2 regions of the Nocardia sp. FBN12 genome follow, and region 1 is predicted to be linked to the other one. Evidence: predicted binding sites of a transcription regulator. Region 1 holds the regulator's gene; the other holds the start of a gene.

What was found. The regulator HspR, encoded in region 1, represses chaperone genes until heat shock. The targets are predictions, from matches to a motif close to ANNTGAGTNNNNNNNACTCANNT.
Region 2: a site for HspR is predicted at 3,250-3,272, ahead of lon (endopeptidase La). Genes of this name have one in related genera too.

What each region holds. Positions count from the first base shown of each region.
Region 1 covers NZ_CM132926.1:5,664,142-5,672,128, forward strand. Annotated here, with positions in the region: gene ACWZHB_RS26770 (FAD-binding oxidoreductase) at 1-137, shown strand, start outside; gene ACWZHB_RS26775 (FAD-binding oxidoreductase) at 157-915, shown strand; gene ACWZHB_RS26780 (globin domain-containing protein) at 979-2,148, opposite strand; gene ACWZHB_RS26785 (heat shock protein transcriptional repressor HspR) at 2,762-3,163, opposite strand; gene dnaJ (molecular chaperone DnaJ) at 3,166-4,362, opposite strand; gene grpE (nucleotide exchange factor GrpE) at 4,381-4,947, opposite strand; gene dnaK (molecular chaperone DnaK) at 4,944-6,809, opposite strand; gene ACWZHB_RS26805 (hypothetical protein) at 7,195-7,497, shown strand; gene ACWZHB_RS26810 (hypothetical protein) at 7,583-7,858, shown strand; gene ACWZHB_RS26815 (dynamin family protein) at 7,863-7,987, opposite strand, start outside.
Region 2 covers NZ_CM132926.1:5,939,199-5,947,185, forward strand. Annotated here, with positions in the region: partial or broken gene ACWZHB_RS28065 (PaaI family thioesterase) at 95-502, shown strand; gene lon (endopeptidase La) at 728-3,235, opposite strand; gene ACWZHB_RS28075 (YciI family protein) at 3,424-3,831, shown strand; gene ACWZHB_RS28080 (RNA polymerase sigma factor) at 3,828-4,967, shown strand; gene ACWZHB_RS28085 (DUF3068 domain-containing protein) at 5,065-6,138, opposite strand; gene ACWZHB_RS28090 (DUF2613 domain-containing protein) at 6,135-6,305, opposite strand; gene ACWZHB_RS28095 (Rv1157c family protein) at 6,336-7,115, opposite strand; gene ACWZHB_RS28100 (TetR/AcrR family transcriptional regulator) at 7,199-7,816, shown strand.

The DNA.
Region 1 (7,987 bases):
CGGTGGTGACCAGCTTCGGGGCGTGGTCGGACCGGCAGATCCAGATCGCGGGATCGCCGTCGATGATCGCCAATACCCGTTACGCGCTTCTGCGAGCCGGTACACCGAGCGAGATCATCGCTGCCGATCCTGTCTGACACTTCGCGAAAGAGGCTGATGAGCAACGCGTTTCCTGATCCCGCATGGACGGCGACCGTGGTCGGCCATCACCGTTTGCGCCACGATCTCGCCGTGATCCGGCTGATCGGGGACTTCGTGCCGTTCGAGGCCGGGGGTTCGGTGGAAGTGGAAGTGCCGCAGCATCCCGGGGTGCGGCGGCGGTTCTCCCCCGCGCTGCCGCCCTCGCTGGACGGAAAACTCGAGTTCCATGTGCGGACGGTGCCCGGTGGGTGGTGTTCGAGTTCTATCGTCACCGACACCAAACCCGGTGATCAGTGGCGAATCAATGCTCCCCATGGGGTTTTCGCGGTGGATCCGGATGCCGTCGAGTTGGTGATGATCGCCGGCGGTACCGGACTGGCGCCGATGCGCGCCCAGATCCTTGACCTGGCCCGCCGCGATACCCCGCCACGCACCTACCTGTTCTTCGGTGGGCGCTCGCCGCGCGACCTCTACGCCAACGACATGCTGTTCCTGCTGGCGGGCGAATTGCCTTGGCTCTCGGTCATTCCGGTGGTCGAGAGTCCGGAAGATCCCGCGGTGCGCGATGAATGGTTCGAGCAGACCCGTTCGGACGTGGGCTTCGGCCTCGAGGAAATGCTGCACGGCACCCTGGCCGACGTGGCCGCCGCGCACGGCCCTTTCACCAAACACCAAGTCCTGGTCTGCGGTTCCCCGGCGATGGTCCGCACCACCGTCGACCGCCTGATCGAATCAGGAACTCCCCCGACGAACATCATCTCCGAAGGCGCCTGAGACCGCGCACCGCACAAGTCCGGCGAGTCCCCTGGAGTCGATGCTCGACTGGTCGGCTGACTCTCAGAACAAGGGGTCGTGGCGGATCGACTGGGCTTGGGTGCCTGCGGCCATGAGGCGGAACTTGGTGGTTTGGACCATGGAGGGGGAGCCTACGATTTGGACGTCGCGGTCCGACCAGGGGCCGTAGCTGGCTACTACCTTGCCGATTTGGCCGGTCATGCGGGGCTCGAGGCCTGGCAGGTCGGCGTGGGGTTCCCCGGAATCGTAGTACCACCAGGGGTTTTCGTCGCTTTCGGTGACGGGGGTGACGGTGAGCCATTTGTTGGCGATGGCGAGGTGGCTCAGGACCTGCAGGTCGTAGAGGTCGCAGGGGTGGTGGCCGCCGACGAAGAGGTGGACCTTCGGGTTGACGCGGCGCTGGGCCATCGCCATGATCTGGGCGCGCAGGGGGGCGATGCCGGTGCCGCAGCCGACCATCAGCATCTTGCGCTTGGTGTTGCGTGGCACGCCGAGGCCGCCGAGGGGGGAACCGAGTCGCCACTGGTCGCCGACCGCGGTGTGCGCGACCATGGCGGGGCTCACCCAGCCGCCGAGCACGCCGCGCACGTGGAACTCGATCTCGCCCTGGGGATTGGACGGGTTCGCGGGCGAGAGATAGCGCCACATCCGGGGGCGCGACGGGATCTCGACGCTGATGTACTGGCCCGCGGCGTACTGCATCGGCTGATCGAGCTGCACGCGCACGACAGACAGGTTGCGCAGCACCTCGCGGTGTTCGACGACGGTGCCGGTCCAGGCGGCGGGTGTGGTCTCCTTGTCGGCGGCGCTGATCATCGCGCCGCTGATGGTGGCCAGGCCCTCGTCCCAGGCGTTGGCTACCTCGTCGGTCCACATCTCGGTGCCCGCGAACTCGCGCAGCGCCGTCTTCAGCGAATTGGCCACGGCCACATAGTGGGCCGGTTGTACCCCGTACTTGCGATGGTCGCGCCCGAGCTGCGCCAGGAACGGCAGCAGCTTGTCGGGCTCTTCGAGGCGGTCGAGGGCGTACGAGATCGCCTGGACCAGTCGGTCGCGCTGGGCATCCATGGCAGCCGGGAAGTAGTCGCGGACACCGGGATAGTCCGTGAAGAGGATCGAGTAGAACGCCCTCGACAGCTTCTCTGATCCACCTTCTTCCGCAGCAACCGCCTTGAACGTAGTACGGATCAAAGCGACAGTCCGCGAATCCATATGTGTCACTACCTCGTTTCGCCATCGAACGCTAGCCGCGCCGGCGAGTGACGGGCTGGGAGGACACTCGTCAGCAGCCGATGCGAGAAGTCTAGGCGAGGTTTGCCAGCTTAGGAATCGTACTCTTAAACATCACGCATGTAATTCTAGAAATACCAGGCGGTTCCTAGTAATTTCCCTTGAAAACATACCTCAGGACCGTTAACCAGGGGTGAACGGCCGCCCACGAATCGTCAAAGTACCCCGCATATCAGGCAATTGGTGACCAATGGCCCTGGTAGAGCGACCCTTCCGCTACGTCGGCACCACGCGGCCATCCGACGCGCCGGGCCATGACACGCGGGGTGGCTACACCGGAGTGGCTGGTCAGCAATGGCGAAATGTCTTCCGATTGATCCGAATTCAGCATCCAGACAGCAAACTTTTGGACGTCCACAGTGATGAATCCGCACCTCAGCGCATCGCAACGCTACTTGTGGTCACCAAGATCACGAATAAGTGAGTTGCTGGAGAGTGACTGGCGGGTCGCCCGGGGTTGACCGGAACGACCGAACCCCCGGCTCGTCATCCACCGCAGCGGATTTCGAACCGGGGGCTCGTCGAACGAAAACGCTCAGCGCCGATGCCGTGGCTGCCACACCACGAGCGCGGTACTGCGTGCGGGCGGCGACAGATCGGGCCGATAGCCCGCCCGCAACCGCTCCATCTCCGCACTCATCTCCTCGACGCGCTGCTGCAACGCCTCCACCTGGTTGGTGAGTTCGATGATGCGCTTGATGCCGGCGAGATTGACGCCCTCGTCCTGCGACAGGCGCTGCACCTCGCGCAGCACCTCGACATCGCGGGCCGAATAACGGCGTCCGCCACCCGAGGTCCGTTGCGGGGTGACCAAACCCAGCCGGTCGTAGGTACGCAGCGTTTGCGCGTGCATCCCCGCCAGTTGAGCCGCCACCGAGATCATGAAGAACTCGGCGCGCGAGGCGGCACCCGAAACAGACTTCGGATCATCGGACATCATCAAGCACCCGCCCATCCTGCCCGCGGTTCGAACCCACTGGTCTTCTCCGCCTCCTGATAGCGCTTGAGCGCATCGGTGGCGTCGGAGTCGAGCGATTGCGGTACCGCGACCTTCACCGTGACCAGCAGGTCACCGGCGCCGCCCGCGGCGCCGCGCTTGGGAACACCACGACCCCGCACCCGCAGGATACGCCCGTCGGCGGTGCCCGGAGGCACCTTCACGCCGACCCGGCCGTCCAGCGTCGGCACGGAAACTGTTGTCCCCAGCACCAGTTCGCTGTAGCTCACCGGGAGCACCAGGGTGAGGTCGTCGCCTTGACGGCCGAAGACCTTGTCCTGGCTGACGTGCACGGTGACATACAGATCGCCCGAAGGCGCACCGCGCAGACCCGCCTCGCCCTGACCGGCCAAGCGGATCTTCTGACCATCGCTGACGCCCGGTGGGATCCGGACGGTGATGGTGCGGGTGCGGTTCTGGATGCCGCTGCCCGAGCAGTCGGTGCACGGGTCGTCGATGATCGACCCGGTGCCGCGGCAGTCGTCACAGGGCTCGCTGAAACCGAACGCGCCCTGATTACGGCTGACCACGCCCGCACCGTTGCAGTGCGGGCACACGCGCGGGCTGGTGCCCGGCTTGGCACCGCTGCCGTGACAGGTGGTGCACGGCGACGGACTCGTCATCCGCAGCGGAACGGTGACGCCCTGGGCGGCCTCGCGGAAACCCAGGGTCGTCTCGGTCTCCACATCGGAGCCGCGCCGCGGACGAGCCGCCGCCCGGCCACCGCCGCCACCCCGGTTGAACAGCCCGCCAAGCAGATCGCCGAGCCCGCCGTCGCCGGGAGCGCCTGCGCCACCGGCCTGACCGAAGATGTCACCGATGTTGAAGTCCTGCGAAAAGCCGCCACCCGCACCGGGATTGAATCCACCGCCACCGTAGGCCCGGCCGCCACCGCCACCGCCGGCGAACATGCGGCGGGTGTCGTCGTACTCCTTGCGCTTGGCCGGATCCGACAGCACGGCGTTGGCCTCGCTGACGGCCTTGAACCGCTCCTCGGCCTTGGTGTCACCCGGGTTGGAGTCCGGGTGCAGGTCGCGGGCGAGCTTGCGGTAGGCCTTCTTGATCTCGTCCTGCGAGGCGCCGGAGGAGACACCCAGCTCCTTGTAGAAGTCCTTTTCGATCCACTCCCGTTGGCTCACCGGGCATCTCCTCCTTTCTTATTTCTCGTTCGCGTCGGCATCCGCGTCCGATGCCTCCGCGTCGGTTACCCCGACCAACGCGTGCCGAAGCACCCGGTCGCCGAACCTATAGCCCTTGCGCATGACGATGCCGATCACCGGGTCGGCGCCCGAGCCCTCGTGCTGCACTGCCTCGTGCAGCGTGGGGTCGAACGGGTCACCGGTGGCACCGAATTCGACGAGACCCTGCTTGGTGAGCGCGGTCTCGAGCTTGTCGGCGACGGACTTCAGCGGGCCGGTCTCGAGGTCGCCGTGCGCCCTCGCCCGATCCAGATCGTCCAGCACCGCGAGCAATTCGGTGACCACCGAGGCCTTGGCGGCGTCGATGTTGGCCTGCCGGTCACGCTCGACGCGGCGGCGGTAGTTCGCGTATTCCGCGGTCAACCGCTGCAGGTCGGCCGTGCGCTCGGCCAGCTCGTCGTGCTCCGGCTCGACAACTTCGGCGTCGAGGGCGGAGTCCGCCGGGGCGGCCTCCGCGTTCTCGTCCGCAGTGTCGTCCAGGATTTCCTCGACCAACTCCTGCTCCGAGGAGTTCGCCTCGGTCACTTCTTGTCCGTGTCGACCGGCTCGTCCACGACCTCCGCGTCGACGACCTGATCGTCATCGGCCTGGGTGGGGCCCGAGCCGTTGCCGGACTGCGCGTCGGCGGCGGCGCTGGCCTCGTAGATCGCCTGGCCGAGGGCCTGCGACTCGGTGGCCAGCTTCTCCACGGCCGACTTCACCGCGGAGATGTCGGTGCCTTCCAGGGCCGACTTGGCCTCGGCGACCGCGGTTTCCACCTTCGCCAGCTGCTCGGCGGAGACCTGTGCGCCACCCTCGCTGGACTTCTGCTCGTTGATGAACTTCTCGGTCTGGTGCACCAGCGACTCGGCCTGGTTGCGGGTCTCGGCCTCCTCACGGCGCGCCTTGTCGTCGGCGGCATGCGCCTCGGCGTCGGCGACCATGCGGTCGATCTCCTCCTTGGACAGACCGGAGCCGTCCTGGATCTTGATCTTGTTTTCCTTGCCGGTGCCCTTGTCCTTCGCGGTGACGTGCACGATGCCGTTGGCGTCGATGTCGAAGGTGACCTCGATCTGCGGCACGCCACGCGGGGCGGGCGGCAGGCCGGTGAGCTCGAAGGAGCCGAGCAGCTTGTTGTGCGAGGCGATCTCGCGCTCACCCTGGAACACCTGGATCTGTACCGAAGGCTGGTTGTCGTCAGCGGTGGTGAAGGTTTCCGAGCGCTTGGTGGGGATGGTGGTGTTGCGCTCGATGAGCTTGGTCATCACGCCGCCCTTGGTCTCGATGCCCAGCGACAGCGGGGTGACATCGAGCAGCAGGACGTCCTTGACCTCGCCCTTGAGCACGCCGGCCTGCAGCGCGGCGCCGACGGCGACGACCTCGTCCGGGTTCACGCCCTTGTTGGGCTCACGGCCGCCGGTCAGTTCCTTGACCAGGTCGGACACGGCGGGCATCCGGGTGGAGCCACCGACGAGCACGACGTGGTCGATATCGGCCACGTTCAGGCCCGAGTCCTTGATCACGGACTGGAACGGCGCGCGGGTGCGATCCAGCAGATCAGAGGTGATCTTCTGGAACTCCGAGCGGGTGAGCTGCTCGTCGAGGAACAGCGGGTTCTTGTCCGCGTCGACGGTGATGTAGGGCAGGTTGATCGAGGTGGACTGGCCCGAGGACAGTTCGATCTTGGCCTTCTCGGCAGCCTCACGCAGACGCTGCATGGCCATCTTGTCCTTGGTCAGGTCGATGCCAGAGGACGCCTTGAACTTGTCGACCAGCCAGGACACGACGCGCTCGTCCCAGTCGTCGCCACCGAGGTGGTTGTCACCGGAGGTCGCGCGGACCTCGACGACGCCCTCGCCGATTTCCAGCAGCGAGACGTCGAAGGTGCCGCCACCGAGGTCGAAGACCAGGATGGTCTGCTCTTTGTCGCCCTTGTCCAGGCCGTACGCGAGCGCGGCCGCGGTGGGCTCGTTGACGATGCGCAGCACGTTGAGACCGGCGATCTGGCCGGCTTCCTTGGTGGCCTGACGCTGGGCGTCTTCGAAGTAGGCCGGGACGGTGATCACGGCGTCGGTGATCTCTTCGCCCAGGTAGGCCTCGGCATCGCGCTTCAGCTTCATCAGCGTGCGCGCGGAGATCTCCTGCGGCGTGTACTTCTTGTCGTCGATCTCGACGTTCCAGTCGGTGCCGATGTGGCGCTTGACCGAGCGGATGGTGCGGTCGACGTTGGTGACCGCCTGGTTCTTCGCGGGCTGACCGACGAGAACCTCGCCGTTCTTCGCGAAGGCGACGATCGAGGGGGTGGTGCGCGAGCCTTCCGAGTTCGCGACGACGACCGGCTCGCCGCCTTCGAGCACGGCGACGACGGAGTTCGTGGTCCCGAGGTCGATTCCGACCGCACGAGCCATAGTGGTTTCCTCCTGTTTGACGTTCGGTTATTGCAACGCTGAGCGCAGTGGGCTCAATCTTGCCTGCGAGATCCACCGTGAGTCAACCCGAAGTTGAGTCTGGTCCGCTCATGTTGTTGATCTGCACAACCAGCAGCTGCGGCGATTCATTCCCGCCACCGAAAAAATTTCCCGACCCCGGAGCCATTCTTGCCATGGGTGCGCTCAACTGCAGCCCCCGATGCGCGATCGTGACGGTCCGGAGACCTACCGCGGATTCCTCGCTCTTCCGAAAGACGCGAAGCTGGAACAGCGCGTGCTCGATGATGAGCGGGAAAGCGTCACAGTATGAAACAGGTAGGGACACAAGGGCTACCGCGCGCCCCTGCACTCTGGAAGGAAACGCATGTACACAGTTGATTTGCTTGCCGTCGGTCGTGGTCGCGAGGTTGTCGATGCCGCGCTCGCCTATGTCGGTGGGCTCGGATTTCGTGTCCTCGGGTCGACTGCCGACGAGGAGGCGCTGGCGGTGCTCGGGCGCGAGCGGGTTCGTCTGCTGGTGATCGGAGGCGGGGTCGAGGCCGAGTCCAGGAAGGTGTTGACGGCTGCTGCCCAGGAGCACGGCGCCACCGTGATCCAGGCGGAGCGGGCTGGGCGCGGAATCGAGCAGTACCTCGCGGAGGAGGTTGTGCCGACACTGGCCGAGTGATCAGCCGTTCCGCGCTCGGGTGCCCTGAATATTCGGGGCACCGATAGGGGTGCGAACAAGTCCGGTCGGGCACTAGTTTCGGGGTATGCGTGCATCGAGGGGCAAGGTTCAGTGGCAGCGGGCGCTCGGCGGGGTGGCTGTGGTCGCCGCCCTGGCCGGAGGTGGGATGGTGGCGTCCGCCGGGAGCGCCGTGGCCGACAGCGGCGTTGCCATCGCTGATGATGGGTGCACGTTCTCGTCGGTCGGTGGGTCGTGCAGCGATCCTGGGCCGGTCGGGCACGCGTTGATCGCGATTCGGGAGTTCGCGAAGAGCCTGGGGTACGGGACCGGAAGTTCGTCGGGGACCGCCTACTTCATCTGACCGGCTAGCTGGTCCGCGGCTGCGGGAGTTCGGCCAGAATTCCCTCGGCGCTGCGGGCCGCGGCACGGCACGCGGTGGCGGTCGCTCGGTCGGCCAGTGGATGGGTCGCTCGGCCGCGCCAGGTACGGA
Region 2 (7,987 bases), 280 kb from region 1:
TACCCCATGGCACCGACAATCCGGCGTAACCGGGCGTGGCAATATCCGTAGCGCGCCAACCGATCACGACTGAGCTCGAAGAACGGAACACCCGATGCCGACCGAAGCCACCACCCTCGACCTCGACCTGGCGCGCCAGGTACTCGCCGCGCAACCGTTCGCCCGTCTGGTCGGCACCGAGCTCACCGAATTCGGCGATGGGGCAGCCACTCTTGTCATCGACATTCAGCCCGAGCACGGCCAGCAGTTCGGGTTCGTGCACGGCGGGGTGCTCGCCTACGCCGCCGACAACGCCCTCACCTTCGCCGCGGGCACCGTCCTCGGCCCCAATGTCCTCACCGGCGGCTTCACCATCACCTACCTGCGCCCAGCCCAGGGCGAGCGCCTGCGCGTGCACGCCACCGTCCTCGGCGCCACCCGCCGCCAAGCCGTCACCCACTGCGACGTCTACGCCGAAACCGAGGGCGAGGAACCCATCCTCTGCGCGGTCGCCCAGGGCACCACCCGCCGCGTCGAAAAGGACCTCGCCCCCTCGGCCGAGGAAGACACCGAATTCGACGACGATGCCGAATTCGACGACGACCAGGACAACTACGACACCGACCAGCTGACGGTGGTCACCGTCAACGGCCCGGAACTCCCGCCGACAGTCAGCCGGTAAACGGAACTGTCAAGGCACGGCCAACGGGCCGTGCGCGATGTGCACACGGCCCGTTGCCGGTTGGGATCAGGCGCTGACGGCGAAAGGCTTGCTTTCGGCGGCGGGTTCGGCGATCGGTTCGATGGCGTAGGCCAGGATGTCTGCCACGTCGGCGACGGGGCGGACATTCAGGGCGGCCAGGACCTCGGCGGGGACTTCGTCGAGGTCCGGTTCATTGCGGGCCGGGATGAAGACGGTCTTCAGGCCGGCTCGCTGGGCGGCGAGGAGCTTTTGTTTCACGCCGCCGATGGGCAGCACGCTGCCGTTGAGGGTGACCTCGCCGGTCATGCCGACATCGCCGCGGACCGGGCGGCCCAGCGCCAGGGAGACCAGGGCGGTGACCATGGTGACGCCTGCCGATGGGCCGTCCTTGGGAACTGCGCCCGCGGGGAAGTGGATGTGGATGTTGCGGTCGAGGACCTTGGGTTCGATGCCGATTTCCTCCAGGTGCGAGCGCACGTAGGTGAGGGCGATCTGGGCCGACTCCTTCATGACGTCGCCGAGTTGGCCGGTGAGCGTGAGGGAACGCTCGCCCTCGGCGCCGTTGGCCTCGATGTAGAGCACGTCACCGCCCGCACCGGTTACCGCGAGACCCGTGGCCACGCCGGGGACCGAGGTGCGTTCCATCGAGTCCGGGGTGAAACGGGGGCGGCCGAGGTAGTCGGTGAGGTTGTCGATGTCGACTGTCAAGCTCGTCACCTGACCGGCCGGTTGTGGGCCGGATTCGATGTCGATGACGTTGTCGTACCCGAGTTCCGGGTCGTAGCCGAGCACCGCGCCCTCACCGAGCGAGCCCTTGTCGACCAGCGCGGTGTCCTTGTCGAGCGCAGCGTTGCCGAGCCCAGCGTCCGCGCCGACGCGTGCGTCGCCCGTCACCAGGCGAGTTGCCGCCTTGCGCAAGGCTTTTGCCACCAGCCGCTCCATCTGACGAACCCCGGCCTCGCGGGTGTAGTTCGCCGCGACCTCACGCAATGCCGCGTCGGTGATCGAAACCTCTTCCGCGGTCAGCGCATTGCGCTCCAGCTGACGGGGGACCAGGAAGTCGCGAGCGATGGCGACCTTGTCGGCTTCGGTGTAGCCGTCGACGGTGATGAGCTCCATGCGGTCCAGCAGGGGACCGGGGATGGTGTCCATGACGTTGGCGGTGGCGATGAACAGGACGTTGGACAGGTCGAGGTCGAGGTCGAGGTAGTGGTCGCGGAAGGTGTGGTTCTGCGCGGGGTCAAGGACCTCGAGCAGGGCCGCGGCCGGATCACCACGGAAGTCCGACCCGACCTTGTCGATCTCGTCCAGCAGGACAACGGGATTCATCGAACCCGCCTCCTTCACCGCACGCACGATCCGGCCGGGCAGCGCGCCGACGTAGGTGCGGCGGTGGCCACGGATCTCGGCCTCGTCGCGCACGCCGCCAAGGGCGACGCGAACGAACTTGCGGCCCAGGGCCTTCGCGACCGACTCACCCAGCGAGGTCTTGCCGACACCGGGCGGACCGACCAGCACGAGCACCGCGCCGGACCCACGTCCGCCGACGACCTCGAGACCACGCGCGGCCCGCCTCGAACGCACCGCCAGGTACTCGACCATCCGGTCCTTGACCTCTTCCAGACCGTGGTGGTCGGCGTCGAGCACCGCGCGAGCGGCCGAAACATCGGTGCTGTCTTCGGTTTTCACCGTCCAGGGCAGTTCGAGCACAGTGTCGAGCCAGGTGCGGATCCAGCCGGATTCCGGGCTCTGGTCGCTGGCGCGCTCCAACCGGCCGACCTCGCGCAACGCCTCGGCGCGCACGTTCTCGGGCAGGTCGGCGTTCTCCACGCGGGCGCGGTAGTCATCGGCGCCGTCGGGTTCGTCCTCGCCGAGCTCCTTGCGGATGGCGTTGAGCTGCTGGCGCAGCAGGAACTCGCGCTGGCTCTTCTCCATGCCGTCGCGGACGTCTTCGGAGATCTTGTCGGTGACCTCCACCTCGGCGATGTGGTCTTTGATCCAAGCGATCTGCTTGGTCAGCCGCACGGTGACATCGGGAGTCTCGAGCAGCTCGCGCTTCTGATCGTCGGACAGGTACGGCGCGTAGCCCGCGGTGTCGGCAATGGCCTCCACGTCGTCGAGCTGGTTGACGATGTCGATGATCTGCCAGGCCTCGCGCCGCTGCAGCACGGCGACGACCAGCTTCTTGTACTCGGCGGCGAGCGCGGTGGTGTGCTCGTCGGGCTCGACGGCCTCGACGAGTTCGGCCTCCACCCATAGCGCGGCACCCGGCCCGGTGACCCCGTGCCCGATCCGCGCGCGGCGCTCGGCCTTCAACACGGCCGCGGGCGCGCCACCGCGCATCCGGCCGACCTGTTCGATGGTGGCGACGACGCCGTAGGAGGCGTACCCCTCGTCGAGGCGCGGCGCGACCAGCACCGAGCCGGTTTTGGCCGCCTGCGCGGCATCGATGGCGGCCTGCGCGGATTCGTCCAATTCGATGGGCACGACCATGCCCGGCAGCACGATCGGATCGGTCAGGAACAGCACCGGCAGGTTCTGAGCTGAAGTCATGTCGACCCTTCCAAAGTTGAGCTTTGCTGACTCAACATGGACCCCCGGTGGTTTGTTCCTGCAGGTGGCGTCGTTCACTCACGGCGAAAATAATCGATCGAAATTCTTTTGCCGTGGATGTCGAGAACGCGTGGGTGGCTCCGTCCCAGGGGTACAACCCACGAAGGACACGAACCGAGGAGAACATCATGGCCAAGTACCTGCTGCTCAAGCACTACCGTGGCGCGCCCGCGTCGGTCAACGACGCGCCGATGGATCAGTGGACGCCGGACGAGGTGTCCGCGCATGTGCGGTACATGACGGATTTCGCCGATCGCCTGCGCTCGACCGGCGAGTTCGTCGACGGTCAGGCGCTGTCCACCCAGGGCACGTGGGTCCGCTCGGATGGCGAGGGTCGCCCGCCGATCACCGATGGGCCGTTCGCGGAGACCAAGGACCTGATCGCCGGCTGGATGGTCATCGACGTCGAGACCTACGACCGGGCGCTCGAACTGGCCGGGGAGCTGTCGGCGGCACCGGGCGCAGGTGGGAAGCCGGTGCAGGAATGGCTCGAACTGCGGCCGTTCTACACGGAGTTGCCCACGGTGACCGAATGAACGAGGCGCTGCTGCGCGAGCTGGTCCCCGCGGTGATCGCAATCCTGGTCCGCCGCGGGGCCGAGTTCGCCGCGGCCGAGGACGCGGTACAGGAGGCGTTGATCCGGGCGCTGGAAAGCTGGCCCGACGATCCACCGCGCGATGCGAAGGGCTGGCTCGTCGCCGTCGCCTGGCGAAAGTTCCTCGACGCGGCGCGCGCCGAAACATCTAGGCGGGGAAGGGAATTCGCGGTCGATGCCGAGCCCGAAGCCGGGCCGGTGCCCGCTACCGACGACACGCTGTGGCTGTATTTCCTGTGCGCGCACCCTTCGCTGTCGCCCGGCTCGGCCGTCGCGTTGACCTTGCGCGCGGTCGGCGGTCTGACAACGCGGCAGATCGCGACGGCCTACCTCGTGCCGGAATCGACTATGGCGCAACGGATCAGCCGAGCCAAGAAGCGCATCACCGGCTTGCCGCTAGACCGGCCAAGCGACCCGGCCACCGTGCTGCGCGTGCTCTACCTCGTCTTCAACGAGGGCTACAGCGGCGACCTCGACCTGGCGGCCGAAGCCATCCGGCTCACCCGCCAGCTCGCCGCCGCCACCGGCGAACCCGAGGCCTTGGGACTGCTCGCGCTGATGCTGCTGCACCACGCCCGCCGCGCCGCACGCACCGAGGGCGGGCGCCTGGTGACACTGGCCGATCAGGACCGATCCCGGTGGGACACAACCCTGATCGCCGAAGGGGTGATGATTCTGCAGGCAGCGCTGGCCCGTGACCGACTCGGCGAATACCAAGCCCAAGCCGCGATCGCCGCCCTGCACGCCGACGCCCCGAGCACCGCCGAAACGGACTGGGTACAGATCGTGGAGTGGTACGACGAGCTGCTCGCCCGCACCGACAGCCCGGTAGTCCGCCTCAATCGCGCGGTCGCGGTAGGCGAGGCCGACGGACCCCGCGCCGGACTCGCCGCCCTGGCCGAACTCGACCCGGAACTGCCGCGCCACACCGCGGTTCGCGCCTACCTGCTCGAACGCGCGGGCGAGCTCGAGCAGGCCGCCACCCTCTACGCCGAGGCATCCCGCACGGCCACCACCGTGCCGGAGCGAGACCACCTCACCCGCGAAGCAGCCCGGGTGCGCCTACTCCTGTCCTGAACCGAAACGACCTCGGCCTCCCCGGGTTGAGGGCCGGGGAGGCCGAGGTGGTGGAAGGGCGTCCCGGGTTGAGGACCGGGAGGCCGAGGTGGTGGCCTTACAGGTTCGAGGAACGAATCCGCTCGGTCGGGGGATCGAACGGGCGGCCCGAGGTGGAGCCGGCGCTCAGGAATCCGAGGACCGCGCCGCCGATGAGGAACAGGGCGGCGAGGATGCCGAGGATGATCGGCAGGGTCTTGCCGAACAGGTCGAGCTTGTCCAAGCTCTCCTGGGTGACGGCCATCTGGGCGTCGATCGTCTCTTCGTCGAAGACGAGGTGCGACTTCAGGATGTTGACGTCCACCTGCTCGGCGCTACGGCCGTAGTACATGTGCAGGCTCTCGCCACCCTTGAGGACCGCGCCGGTCCTCGGCTCCACCCACACGTCGCGGGTGTTGGTGTAGAAGCGGGTCATGGTGACCGGCTCGGTGCCCTCGAGGCCCCACTTGGCGGCGGGCAGCGCGAGCTTGTGGGACGGGTGCTGGACGACGTCCCACATGTTCGTCACCGGGATGGTCTGCCGGAAGTGGTAGACCGGCACGCCGTTGATCTCCGACTCCTCGATGAAATCGATGTCGTAGGTGGCGCGGGCGTTGAGGTCGAAGTACGGGTACGACTTCTTCTCGGTGCCGATCGGGAAGCGGTACTGCAGACCGCGACGCTGCTGCTCGGTGGGGATCGCGGCACCCGACTTGGGGTCCTGAGCCACGGCGATCGAACCGTTGGGCGAGGCGTCGATCGGCGCGCCGGTGACGCGGTCGAGGGTGACGCGGTCGACCGAGGCGGTGAGCAGGCCGTCCTTGGGGTCCTGGTCGTCACGACGCAGGGTCTGGCCGGCCTGGACGGTCATCTCGTCGGCGCCCGAGGGCTCCTCGACCGTCAGGAAGCGCTGGGAAACGAGCGGCACGTTGGTGTTCACCTTGGCAGCGCCCTCGGTCGCGGTGAGCGACTTCGCGTCCAGCACCAGGCTTTCCTCGCCGGGCACGCTCTTGGCGATCGTGGTGATGCGCAGGTCGAGCGGGGTCTTGGCGACCTTGCCGACCGTGTAGGTGGGGATCATGATCGAGGCGGCGAGCAGCAGCGCGCCGAGGCCGACGAGGATGCAGGCGATGAGCCTGCGCACGTTGCTCATCGCGAGCCGTACTGCACGTTGCCCAGCAGCGACGAGCCCGGGTCACCGGACTCCTCGGGCGCCGGGATCGAATTCTGTTGCGCGCCCGCGGTGATGCCGAGAACGGCAATCACCCCGATGACCGCGCCGGCCAGGCCGCTGACCAGGCCGGGGACGACAAACTTCATAGATCGAACTCCAATTGCGTGGTGCGAGACTCAGCCGACGGAGAAGAACCCGAGGGTCGGGGCGAACGAGCAGGTGCGGTCACCATCGGCGGTGGCCGTGGTGAGCGAGCCGGTGATCACGGCGGCGACCCGGCCGGGGCCGGTGTCGGCGATGGCGGACAGGGTGGCCGGACCATCGGGGTTGATACCCGCCGCGGTGGTGAGCGGCTGGGTGCCGGTGCGACGGTTGTCGAGGTTGACCCACTGCACCGTCATCGGTGGATTCTGTACGGCGGTAGCGCTTTTCGTGCCGAGCGCGGTGAAAACGAAGCCGGTCTGGCCCGCGGCCGGTCCGGGCGGCGGCAGCTGCGCCGGGCCGGGGACGGCCAGCGCGGTGCCGACGGAATCCGAGGTCGGGCCGATGCAGCCCTTGCCGATGGTCGGGTAGAGGAACTGCGCGATGCGCGGACCGTCCGAAGGCGGCAGGTCGGGACCGCCGCCGCCACTGCCGTCGAGGAAGGTGATGACCCTTTCGAGGGTGGCCTTGACCTGCGCGGGGATGCCGGGCGTGGCCAGCAGCACGCGCGCCTGAGCCAGGATCGCGGCCTGTCCACCGTCGGCGATGGGGCCGGGGGCGGAGATGGCGCCTACGATCGTCGGTGCCAGCGCAGCGAGCGTCCCCGAGGGAACGTTCTCGGCGATGGCAGGGACACTCGGCTGTGTCGCGGCGGACTGCGGGGCAGCCATCGTTGGCGTGGGTGCCACGAGTGCCGCACCCGCCGCTAGTACGAGGGCGGACAATGCGGTCCGCGATGCTCGGGTGCTCAGCACTGGTCGGCCGTCCTTTGTTCGGTGGATAGATGAAGCGACCCGGAAAGGTCAGTGTTATCCCGGGTTTCAGATACTTTGGAGAGGTGACTACAGCGGACAGGCGGTATGGGGGTCGTACGGTCGTCGCGCGTAAAGCCGAACGGCGACTGCGATTCCTGGAAGCAGCGACGCGAATCTTCGCCGAACGTGGATACGCCACGTGCTCGCTCGCCGAGGTGTGCGCGGCGGCGGGCCTGTCCAAGCGGCAGTTCTACGAGGAGTTCGAGACCCGCGAAGACGTGCTGCTCGCGGCCTACGACCGAATCCAGGACGACGCGGCGGCCGCGGTGGGCACCGCGCTGGTAGCGCTCGGCTCGACCGATCCACAGCTCGCGCTGCGGGCCGGTTTCGGCGCGTACCTGGAGTCGCTCGGCTCTGACCCGTATCGCGCGCAGGTGGCGCTGATCGAGGTGGTCGGGGTGAGCGATCGGATGGAGAACCATCGCCGGACCCGCAGACATGCCTGGTCGGCGCTGATCGAGGGCGCGCTGAGCCAGGTGGGCGTGCGGTTGCGTGGCGACGCCGAGCTGACCACCGCGTTGATCACCGGGGCGGTCACGGGTGTGGCGCACGAGTGGTTGCTGCGCGAGACGCGCCCACCCGTCGACGAGCTGGTCGATCTGCTCACCGGCGCGGCGCTGGCGCTGGTCACGTTCGACTGACATCCGGGCAGCCGTCGGGACGGTGGCAACTTCGCTCACCTGCCGCCTGCTCAATCGACTCCCTTTCCAGACATTGTGAGACCGACTGGCTTCACAGTGTGGGCGAGAGTTTGACATATTAGTGACCCAGATCGCAACGGCAGAGTTTGCGAGACCGACGCTACCTGCGGG